One region of the Palleronia sp. THAF1 genome, then DNA from elsewhere that is predicted to be linked to it. Evidence: riboswitches for the same ligand, from Rfam matches in the RefSeq annotation. Region 1 holds a riboswitch; the other holds the start of a gene.
What was found. Region 1 has a riboswitch for cobalamin ahead of FIU81_RS15290 (DUF1636 family protein). Riboswitches for the same ligand answer to the same signal wherever they lie in the genome.
Positions count from the first base shown of each region.

Region 1 (5,339 bases):
CCTCGGTCAGATGTTTGTCCGCGCCCATCGTCGTCGCGATATCCAGCAGGCCAAGACCGCGATCCGCCCCACTGGCGCCTTCGATCCCGCCAGGGTCGCGCACAACACTCCCGAGCATCTGATAACCGCCGCAGATGCCCAGCACATGCCCGCCGCGCCGCACATGCGCGGTCAGATCACCGTCCCATCCTTGCGCGCGCAGAAACGCCAGATCGCCACGCGTGGACTTGCTGCCCGGCAGGATCACAACGTCGGTATCGCCGGGCAGCGCCTGCCCCGCTTCCAGCATCGTCAACCGCACGCCCGGCTCTGCCGCCAACGGGTCCAGGTCATCGAAGTTCGCGATCCGAGACAGGCGCAGACAGACGATGTGCAACCCCTCCGTCCGGTGTTCGGAACGGATATCCAGGGCATCCTCTGCCGGAAGGCGCGCGGCCTTTGGGAACCACGGCACGACACCGAAACCGGGCCAGCCGGTGCGGTCTTGGATCAGAGCGTAGCCATCGTCGAACAGCGACGGATCGCCACGAAACTTGTTGATCAGGAACCCGCAGACCATGGCTGCGTCGCCCGCGTCCGTGACCGCATGCGTGCCGACAATCTGCGCAATCACGCCACCCCGATCGATATCACCTGCCAGCACGACCGGCACGTCGGCGGCGCGCGCGAAGCCCATGTTGGCGATGTCGCCCGCGCGCAGGTTCACCTCTGCCGGGCTGCCAGCGCCTTCGACCAGCACAAGATCATGGGCTTCCTTCAGCCGCCCGAAACTTTCGACCACACGTTCCAACAGCTGCGGCTTGAGGGCGGCATAGTCGCGCGCGCGCACGCTTGTCAGGCGCTTGCCTTGCACGATCACCTGGCTGCCGGTCTCTGTTTCCGGCTTCAGCAGCACCGGGTTCATATCGGTATGCGGCTGTAGCCCACAGGCCAGCGCCTGCACCGCCTGCGCGCGCCCGATCTCTCCGCCGTCCACCGTTACGGCGGCATTGTTGCTCATGTTCTGCGGCTTGAAGGGCGCGACCGACAGACCGCGCCGACGCGCAACGCGGCACAGGCCCGCGACCAGCATAGACTTGCCCACGTTCGATCCGGTGCCCTGCAGCATCAGCGCACGACTCACAGTCCTAGCACCTCTGGCAGTCGATCCCGAGTGTCTGGGCCAAAGCGGAACGTGCGCCACCCACGCTTGGCCGCGGCGGTGATGTTCTTGCCGCTGTCGTCGATCAGCAGAAGATCGTTGGGCGGTAGCTTGGCCCAGTCTTCAATCTGACGAAAGAAGCCCGCATCCGGTTTGGCCACACCCATTTCGCCGCTGGCAAACACATGTTCGGCGGCGCGACCGGCATCGGTGCGCGCGGCGATATAGCGGGCACGAGCAGTAGGGTTGTTGGTTCCGATCACCTTGCGCCCGGCATGGGCCTGCATCCACCCGACCGCTTCGGCATCGGGTCGGTCATCAGCGGTCAACCAATGGGCGAGGAAATCCTCGGCAGAGATCGCGTGGCCTTCGTCCGCGATCCAGCCGTTCAGACGATCCAGCAGGTCGCAGTCGCCATTCAGCACATCCCGCGCCTGCCCCGGCACATTCAGGAACCGCCGGAAAGAGGCGGGCGGGATACCGATATCGCGGTCGAGCGTTGAGACCCAGGGGAAGACTTCGCCGCCGGGATTGACGTTCAGAACGCCGTCGAAATCCCAAATGGTCAGGGGCGCGGACATCAGATCAGAGGGCCGTCAGTGGGGTGCGAGCAAGCCCGTGAACATCTTTTTTTCGTAGCTGAGAAATCCAGCTACGAAAAAAAGTCGTGAATGCGCGCAGGCGCAGGGTCAAAACTCCACCCCCTTCTGCGCCATCACACCATCACGGAACGGGTGCTTCACCAGCTCGAACTCAGTCACAAGATCGGCCGCCTCGATCAGCTCCGGCTTCGCGTTGCGCCCCGTCAGAACGACATGGGTCATCCGCGGCTTCTGGTGCAGCAGGAAGTCCACCACCTCGTCGATATTCAAGTAATCGTAGCGTAACGCGATGTTGATCTCGTCCAGCAAAACGAACTGCACACCGGGATCGAGGATCTCGCGCTTCGCGATCTCCCACCCGGCCTGCGCGGCAGCGATGTCGCGCTCGCGGTCCTGCGTTTCCCAGGTGAACCCCTCTCCCGACACGAAGAACCGGCAGTCGTCGGCGAACCGCTCGCGCAACAGCTTCTTTTCGCCCGTCTCCCAGTTGCCCTTTACGAATTGCACCACCGCGCAGGGCATCCCCCATGCGATGCAGCGCATGACCATCCCAAAGGCCGACGACGACTTACCCTTGCCCTTACCGGTATGGACGACGATCAGACCTTTCTCTTCGGTCTTCGTCTCCATCATCTTGTCGCGCGCGGCCTTGATCTTCTTCATCTTGGCGTTGTGGCGCTCAGCCGTACCATTTTCGTCGCGGCGCGCGGTTTCATCATCGGCACCGGGAGGCGCGGTTTTATCGGCTTGTGCGGTCGGATCGTCCATCGCTTGACTCCGTGGCGGTATACCCCCCATGTCTCACCCGCGCTGGTGCCCGTTGCAACGGGTGAAAAGGGAATGGGGCTGTTCTACCGCAACAGACCTCAGCCGCCCCCGCGACCGTGACCGGAGAGGTCGCCCGATCCACTGGCTGACACCGGGAAGGGGGGCGATCGCGGGCCAACTGGCCCACATCCGCAAGCCGGGAGACCTGCCAGCACGAGTGAATGGATCGGACGGGGTGTGCCGATGCCGGGATTGGGCCATGGCCCCGCCTCGCGCGTTTACCCCGTCCCTGTAAGGGTGCGACATGAGCGAGCCGGAACTTCTGATCTGCGTGAAATGCCGCCGCGGCATCGACCAACCCGGAGAGGAACGCCGCCCCGGCAAGGTGCTGGCCGACCGCGTGGCCGCCGACTTGCCCGATGGCCTGCGCCTGATCGAAACAGAATGTCTGTCGAACTGCGACCGGGGCTGCTCGGTGGCTCTGCGTGGTCCGGGCCGGTGGACATTCGTCTACGGCAACCTCACGGAAGAAGACGCCGAAACCGTGATCCATGGCGCATCCCTCTACGCAGGCGTCGCCGATGGACTTGTGCCCTGGCGCGAACGCTCCGAACACTTCAAGCGCAACTGCATCGCGCGTATCCCTCCTTTGGAGTCCTCCAATGACTGATCTGTCGAAACTCCCCGTCACCGTCGTCACCGGCTTTCTGGGCTCGGGCAAAACGACCCTGATCCGCCACCTGATGGCCAATCCGGGCGGCCGCCGCCTTGCCGTTGTCGTCAACGAGTTCGGCGACGTGGGCGTGGATGGAGAGATCCTGAAGGGCTGCGCCATCCCCGACTGCCCGGCCGAGAACATCGTTGAACTCGCCAACGGCTGCATCTGCTGCACCGTCGCCGACGACTTCATCCCCACGATCGAAGCTTTGATGAAGCTCGACCCCCGCCCCGATCACATCCTGATCGAGACGAGCGGCCTGGCACTGCCCAAACCGCTGCTAAAGGCGTTCGACTGGCCCGATATCCGCTCGAAGATCACCGTCGATGGCGTGATCGCTCTGGCCGACGCCGAAGCCGTCGCCGCAGGCCGCTTTGCCCCGGATGTGGACCGCGTAAACGCCCAGCGCGAAGCGGATGACAGTCTGGATCACGAAACCCCGCTGTCCGAAGTCTTCGAAGACCAGATCTCCTGCGCCGACATCGTGCTGCTGACCAAGCCCGACCTTGCCGGCCCTGAGGGCGTGGCCAAGGCCCGCGCGATCATCGAGGCCGAAGCTCCCCGAAAACTGCCCATCGTCGAAGTGGCCGAAGGCGCGGTGGATCCCCGCGTGATCCTGGGGCTGGAGGCAGCGGCCGAAGACGACATGGACGCCCGTCCCAGCCACCATGACAATGCGGACGATCACGATCACGAGGATTTCGAAAGCGTCGTCATCGACCTGCCCGAAATCACCGATCCCGCCGATCTTGTCGCCAGGATCGAGGCGATGGCCAAAGAGCAGAACATCCTGCGTGTGAAGGGCTACGCCGCCGTCGAGGGCAAGCCCATGCGCCTCCTGGTCCAGGCCGTCGGCGCGCGCGTGCGGCACCAGTACGATCGCCCCTGGGGCAGCGATCCGCGCCGGGGCCGGGTGGTCGTCATCGCCGAACACGACGACATCGATCCGGACGCCATCCGCGACGCCCTGATCGCCACCGAACCCGCCGAGTGACCATGAGCGTGCGCCGCCCCTTCTTTGTTTTCCCAAATACTCCGGCCGAACGGTCCGGGAAGGCGAGACGACAGCGCAACGCGAGGCGCGCGCCACTCTCTCCATGCGCGGGGCGCGCGCAACCTTCCCCATGCGCGGGGCGCGCGCAATGCATGTGATCTTCCGCGAAAGTCACGGGCTGGAGGAAACCGACACCCCGACCGATCTGGGCCAAACACCCGCCGATCTGGTGGTCCTGTCGTTCTCGGACTCCGACCTTGGCGCCTTCGCGGAAGGGTGGAGGCGAGGACGCGACGGCCTGCCGACCCTCCGCCTCGCGAACCTGTCCGCCCTGCGCCATCCGCTGTCCGTCGACACCTACGTCGAGCAAACGCTTGCAGGCGCGAAAGGCATCTTGATCCGTCTGATCGGCGGCGCGCCTTACTGGTCCTACGGACTTCAACAGGTGCAGGCCCTCACCCGCCGCCATGGCGTCGCGCTGGCCGTTCTGCCCGCTGACGGGCGCGCGGATGAAACGCTGGACGCCGCTTCTACCCTGCCCGTTTCAACCCTGCGCCGCCTGCAACATCTCTGCGACACCGGCGGCGCGGTGGCCGCACAAGCCGCGCTGCAGCAGATGGCGCTTGCGAGCGGTCTCTATGCGGGTCCGGTACGTGGGCAGAAGGCTCTGCCGATGGTGGGGGCGTGGCTCCCCGAACACGGTCCATGTTGCCCAGTGGTGACGTCGGACCCCAAGACTGCCGAACGAACCAAGGGGCGGGTGCTTCTAACCTTCTACCGCTCATGGCTTGTTGCCGCCGATCTGGAACCCATCGCCGCGCTGATCGAAGCGTTCCGCGCCCGGGGTTTCGAGGCTCTGGCCCTCTTCGCCCCATCGCTCAAAGCGCCGGACGCGGCTGGCTGGTTGCGGCGGCAGGTAGCACATTGGAAGCCGGTCGCTATCGTCAACGCCACGTCCTTCTCGGGTCGCGGAGATGATGGGACCTCTCCACTCGACGCCGCCGGATGCCCGGTGTTTCAGGTGGCACTGTCAACTTCTACACACACCGTCTGGGCAGATGCGGAACGGGGCTTATCGCCTGCGGACCTTGCGATGCATGTGGTCCTGCCGGAAAT
Region 1 is NZ_CP045420.1:3,053,863-3,059,201, forward strand. Features, by position in the region: gene FIU81_RS15275 (cobyric acid synthase) at 1-1,123, opposite strand, end outside; gene FIU81_RS15280 (HAD family hydrolase) at 1,120-1,722, opposite strand; gene cobO (cob(I)yrinic acid a,c-diamide adenosyltransferase) at 1,831-2,406, opposite strand; cobalamin riboswitch at 2,538-2,739, shown strand; gene FIU81_RS15290 (DUF1636 family protein) at 2,816-3,181, shown strand; gene cobW (cobalamin biosynthesis protein CobW) at 3,174-4,223, shown strand; gene cobN (cobaltochelatase subunit CobN) at 4,372-5,339, shown strand, end outside.

Region 2 (5,339 bases), 360 kb from region 1:
CACGTCTTTCGCGCCGAAGACGACAGCACCCTGATCGGCGCGGCCATCTTCACGCAGATCACCTACCCCGATGAACCGAACCGCGTGGTCCTGCTCTCTCCCATGGCGGTCGCAACCGACCGGCAAGGCAAGGGTGTCGGCCAAGCTCTTCTCATCCAGGCCCTCGCAACGCTCCGGTCGGAAGGAGCCGAGGTTGCGCTCACCTATGGCGATCCGGACTACTACAAGCGCGTCGGGTTCGCGCCGATCACCGAACAGCAGGCTTGCGCACCTCTGCCTCTCAGCCACCCTCAGGGCTGGATCGGGCAGTCGCTGACGGACCAACCCATGCCTATCCTGAGCGGCAGGCCCACGTGCGTCCCAGCCCTGAACCGAGCTGACGTCTGGTAGCGCGCTTCACCTTCGCCAAGAGAGCGTGTCACGACGACCGCGAAACCACCCTTCCCCCCGCCCCACACCAGTGCCAAAAGCCCCCCATGACAGGCTTCGTTTCCTTCGTGGGCTCTGGCCCCGGTGACCCCGAGTTGCTGACGCTCAAGGCGGTGGACCGTTTGCGTCGTGCGGATGCGGTGCTGTTCGACGACCTGTCGTCTGGCCCGATCCTTAGCCACGCGCGCTCCGGGGCGGACATGGTCGCGGTTGGCAAGCGCGCCGGGCGGCCCTCTCCCAAGCAGGACCATGTCAGCCGCCTGCTGGTGGATTACGCGCAGGGCGGCGGTCGTATCGTGCGGTTGAAATCGGGTGACTCAGGCATCTTCGGACGGCTGGAGGAAGAACTGGTCGCCCTGCGCGACGCCGGCATCCCGTACGAGATCATCCCCGGCGTCCCTTCGGCCATCGCCGCCGCCGCCGCCGCGGGCATCCCGCTGACCCGGCGCTTCACCTCGCGCCGCGTCCAATTCGTTACGGGCCACGATGCGTCAGGCGAGCTGCCGCCCGACATCGACCTGAATGCGCTGGCCGATCCGATGGCCTCCACCGTCGTCTTCATGGGCAAGCGCACCTTCCCGACGCTGGCCTCCGCCCTGATGGACCGCGGCCTGCCGCCCCACCAGCCGGCAATTCTGGCGGAAGCGGTGTCGACGCCGCACCAGCAGATCACGCGCAGCACCGTCACCGACCTTGCCGATCGGCTGGCCCAGGAGCGCGGCGACCAGCCCGCACTGATCCTCTACGGGCCGCTCGCGGATGGTTGAGATCACGCTCGTCGGTATCGGCACCGGTCACCCGGACCACGTTACCCTGCAGGGACAAAAGGCGATCCGGGACGCGCAGCTGATCCTTCTGCCGCGCAAGGCGGGAAAGGACGATCTGGCCCACCTGCGCCGCGCCATCATCGAGGCGGCCGGATCGAACGCCCGCATCGTGCCCTTCGACTACCCAGAGCGTGACGACAGCCTGCCCTATCAGGTGCGCGTGGCCCAGTGGCACGACGAAATCGCAGCCCGCTGGGCTGACGCGATTGGCGATGCCAAGGCCGCCACGCTACTGGTGTGGGGCGATCCGGGCCTTTACGATTCGACCCTGCGCATTGCCGACCGCCTGCCCGGCGCGCGCACTCGCGTGATCCCCGGCATCTCTGCGCTGCAGGCCCTGACAGCCGCTCACGCGATCCCGTTCAACACCGTGAACGGCCCCGTCACCATCACCACGGGCCGCCGCCTGCGCGACTCCGGCTGGCCAGAGGGGGCCGAAACCGTGGCCGTGATGCTGGACGGCGACTGCAGCTTTGCGACCTTGTCCGAGAATCTGACGATCTGGTGGGGGGCTTATCTGGGAATGACGGAGCAAGTGCTGGACCACGGCCCGCTGCCGGAGGCGGGCCCCCGCATCACCGCCACACGCGCCGCGGAACGCGAACGGCATGGGTGGATCATGGACACATACTTGCTGCGGAAGGGGTGAGCCGTGGCATGAAACCCATCCTGCATCTTTGCGCCACCTGCCGCCCAGACACGGAGACCAGTGCCCTGCGCGCGGCACTTGGGGACACGGCAGACCTGCGCCTGCACGACTGCCTGAACGTCTGTAATCGCCCCACAGCCCTGTCGATCCAAGGCAACGGGACGGCCTATCTGTTCGCAGATGTCGATCCCGAGACGGACGCCGACGACATCGCCGCCACCGTCCGCACCTATGCCAATGCCCCAAGCGGAAACATCAATGACGCCCGCCCCTGCGGACGCCTACGCCATTGCCTGATCGGCAAGATCCCGGCAGCCTGACGGCCCTCTTCATCTTGTCGAAAATACTCACGACGCCACGCCCGCCGAAGGCGTGGCGGTCAATCGAGCGTCAGGTCGACGGCAACCGCTTCACCATCCACCGCCAAGGGCCGATGGTCGTTCGAGGTCAGCGTCACCTGAACATAACCTCCGGTCGGCACATGCACCCAAGGCCCATAGAACCGGCCTAGTTTCACGCCGTCCACGTAGACATGCGCGTGGCCTTGTCCTGCCACGTGATCGCCACTTGCCGACTCAGGCGCGAAGGTGAAGTTGGTCGGCTCAAGATACAGGTTCCAGCCTGCCATCGGATCGGGCGTGGCCTCGACCGTCAACGAGGGCGCATCCGAACCGGACACATCCAGCGGCATGTCATGGGCGTGGTCCATGCCCGCGCCGTGGTGCGCCGGGTCGGAGTGGTCGTGGCCAGCCATCTCCCACCCTTGCGACACAGCCAGAAACACGCCGAGGCCGACCCCGATCACCAAACCGATGACTCCAAGCGCCAGCGCCCGCATCACGCGTCTCCCCGCGCCCAAAGCGCGCCGCAGAGCGAACCAAGCGCCGCCCAGACCGCCAACCCGACGCCCAGCGCACGGGCTGAGAACAAGGCGCCCAATTCGGGCGGTGCGGGACCGGTGAAGCCATCGGGCTGGGGCGCGCCGATTGCATGAGGTGCGGCCAGCAGGACGATACCTCCGACCCACCAGACCCAGCCGCGTCCAAGGCCCAGTAGCAGGCAGCCGATGCCCGATGACACCACGCAACCCAGCCACCACGCCTGACGCGCCGCCAGATCGGCCGCGGCGACCCCCGGCAGTTCCGGCGGCAGGCCGATGGCCGGGGCCAGTTGCACCGTTACGAAACCCGCAATGCCCCAGATGATTCCGGTGCGTCCGTCAATATCGGCCCAGCCACGATCGGCGGCGACGGCCATGAATGCGGTCAGGATCAGCGCGTAACCGATGTAGACGACAGCCGAGAACAGCACGCTCAGAATATCGCGCATGGGGTCGAAGTTATAGGCGACGGGGGCCGAAGATCCGTCCTCCCCGAAGTGCGTCAGAGCGCCGCCTTCATAAAGCTCGGCAGCCAGAAGGACGGGCTGCACGAATGCGAATTGCAGCACGGCAGCCAAAAGCCCCGCGGCAAAACCGGCGATCAACGCGCCGGTCAGCAGTCTGTAGGTCATGGATTAGTGGCAGGGAAAGCCGGTGGCGTGGCGCACGTCATGCGCCGCGTCGTGCAAGGCATCGGCTTGCACGTGGCCTGCAAGAACGATCAGGCCAAGGCCCATCGTCAGCGCCAGAAGCGCGGGGGCCATAACGCCCGTCTTGGGCAGGGTCTGGATGGCGGCGGTCGCGGTCTGCGTCTTCATCGGTCTTCCTTTCCTTACCGTCTCCCCGACGGGTTGGCTGAACTCAAACCCGGCAGGTCTCCTGGCTTGCGGGTCAACACGTTACATCCGCCTTCCCCGGGAATCGGCCCCGAGTGGCTGTCTGGATGCACGCTAACCGCTTACAGTCGCGGGGGCGGCTTCGGCGTTTCACCGAATTCCCTATTGGTCCCGTCGCTTGCGACGACGACACCGGGCCCTTCCTCCGTAGCGCCGATCCGACCCTGTGGAAAGAGGCGATCTTAGCGGGGACGTCGAAAGCTTTTCGCCAAGCGGTCCGCGTAGGCGTCCCGCGCTTCTGGCGACATCTGCGTCAGCCGGTCGATCAACGCGGCTTCCGTCCGCGCGACCCGGGCATCTCCGATGCGCCGAGCCTCTGCGAACGCGATTTGCAGCGCCTCTGGGTCGAAGGGGATGGCGCGCAGCGCCTCTAGCACGCTCTCCAAGCCGCGACCCCGCGGTCCGCGCGGACCTGCGCGCAGATCATCCACCAGCGCCTGCCGATCCGGCTTGTCCAGCGCGCGCACAAGGGGCGCTGCCGGGCCGCCCATACGCGGACCGCGATCGCGGTCGGGGCCGTCAAAGACCTGCCCCAGCACGACGCCAGCGACCGCAAGGTTTAGCGCCAGAGAGCCGATCAGCACGAATCGCCACAGACGGGGAAGCGTCGAGAACCTCATTCCGAAAGCTCCGCATATTGAAAGCCGTAGCCTCCGGCGACATCGGTAAAGTCCGACCCAAAGGTCGCCCCGGCGATATAGCCGCCCGGATCGCCCAGCCCCACGGCCAGCCCCATGACGCAGGCCGCCGCAAGGCTGCCCCACGCCGCGATATCGCGACGGCGGCGGGCGCCTGCGGTGGTCCGTGCGTCGCGCATCACGCGAGCCATCAGCAGCTCGGACGGCTTGGGGTGATCGCGGCGACCGGCCTCTAGCGCAGCATCCGCCAGCACACGTTCCATCAGGTCGCCACTGGCATCGGACTTCAGCCCGCGCAGGCCTGCGATCAAATCGTCATCATTCATCGACATATCCCAGCGCCTCCTTGCGACCGGCCAATATCTTCCCAAGCGACGCGCGCCCCCGTGCGGTCAGGCTTTCCACCGCCTCGACGCTGATGCCCATGGTGGCGGCGACATCGGGGTTCGGCAATTCCTCTATGTGGCGCAGGATGACGGCAAGACGCTGGCGTTCGGGCAGGGCGGCCAGCGCCTCTTCCAGCGCCACCTTCCGCTGCCGGTCCTGCATCCGCACCGCAACGCTGGGGTCGGGCGCGGCAGGTTCGTTCGCTGCATCCAGCGGGTCCGAAGGCCGCCGCGCACGCAACCGATCCGTGCACAGGTTCGCCGCCACACGGTAAAGCCAGGTCGAGACCTTGGCCCGCCCTGCCTGCCACTCCGGTGCGATCTTCCATAAGCGCAGCAGAGCCTCTTGCGCCACATCCTCTGCCTCTGCCGCATCGCCCAACATCCGCTGCGCCACGGCCAGCACGCGCGGCACGTGCCGCTGCGCGAGGGGTGCGGCGGCGGACATGTCGCCGGCGGCATAGGCCGCGAGCAGGGATTCGTCAGAAGGCTCGGTCATGCGGTCAAGATGGGGGCGGACACGCGCCCGCCCCCTGCTTCCTTAGCCACGGTCGCGATCATGGCCGTGGCCGCGTTTGCCATCGTGACCACGCTTGCCGTGCTCGGGCAGATCGGCGATCTCTTCGGCGTCGAG
Region 2 is NZ_CP045420.1:2,689,272-2,694,610, forward strand. Features, by position in the region: gene FIU81_RS13405 (GNAT family N-acetyltransferase) at 1-390, shown strand, start outside; gene cobA (uroporphyrinogen-III C-methyltransferase) at 477-1,196, shown strand; gene cobF (precorrin-6A synthase (deacetylating)) at 1,189-1,905, shown strand; gene FIU81_RS13420 (DUF1636 family protein) at 1,914-2,225, shown strand; gene FIU81_RS13425 (hypothetical protein) at 2,285-2,743, opposite strand; gene FIU81_RS13430 (CbtA family protein) at 2,743-3,417, opposite strand; gene FIU81_RS13435 (CbtB domain-containing protein) at 3,421-3,603, opposite strand; cobalamin riboswitch at 3,637-3,833, opposite strand; gene FIU81_RS13440 (periplasmic heavy metal sensor) at 3,864-4,301, opposite strand; gene FIU81_RS13445 (hypothetical protein) at 4,298-4,645, opposite strand; gene FIU81_RS13450 (RNA polymerase sigma factor) at 4,638-5,204, opposite strand; gene FIU81_RS13455 (EF-hand domain-containing protein) at 5,247-5,339, opposite strand, start outside.
Region 2: another riboswitch for cobalamin. It lies ahead of FIU81_RS13435 (CbtB domain-containing protein); the one in region 1 lies ahead of FIU81_RS15290 (DUF1636 family protein).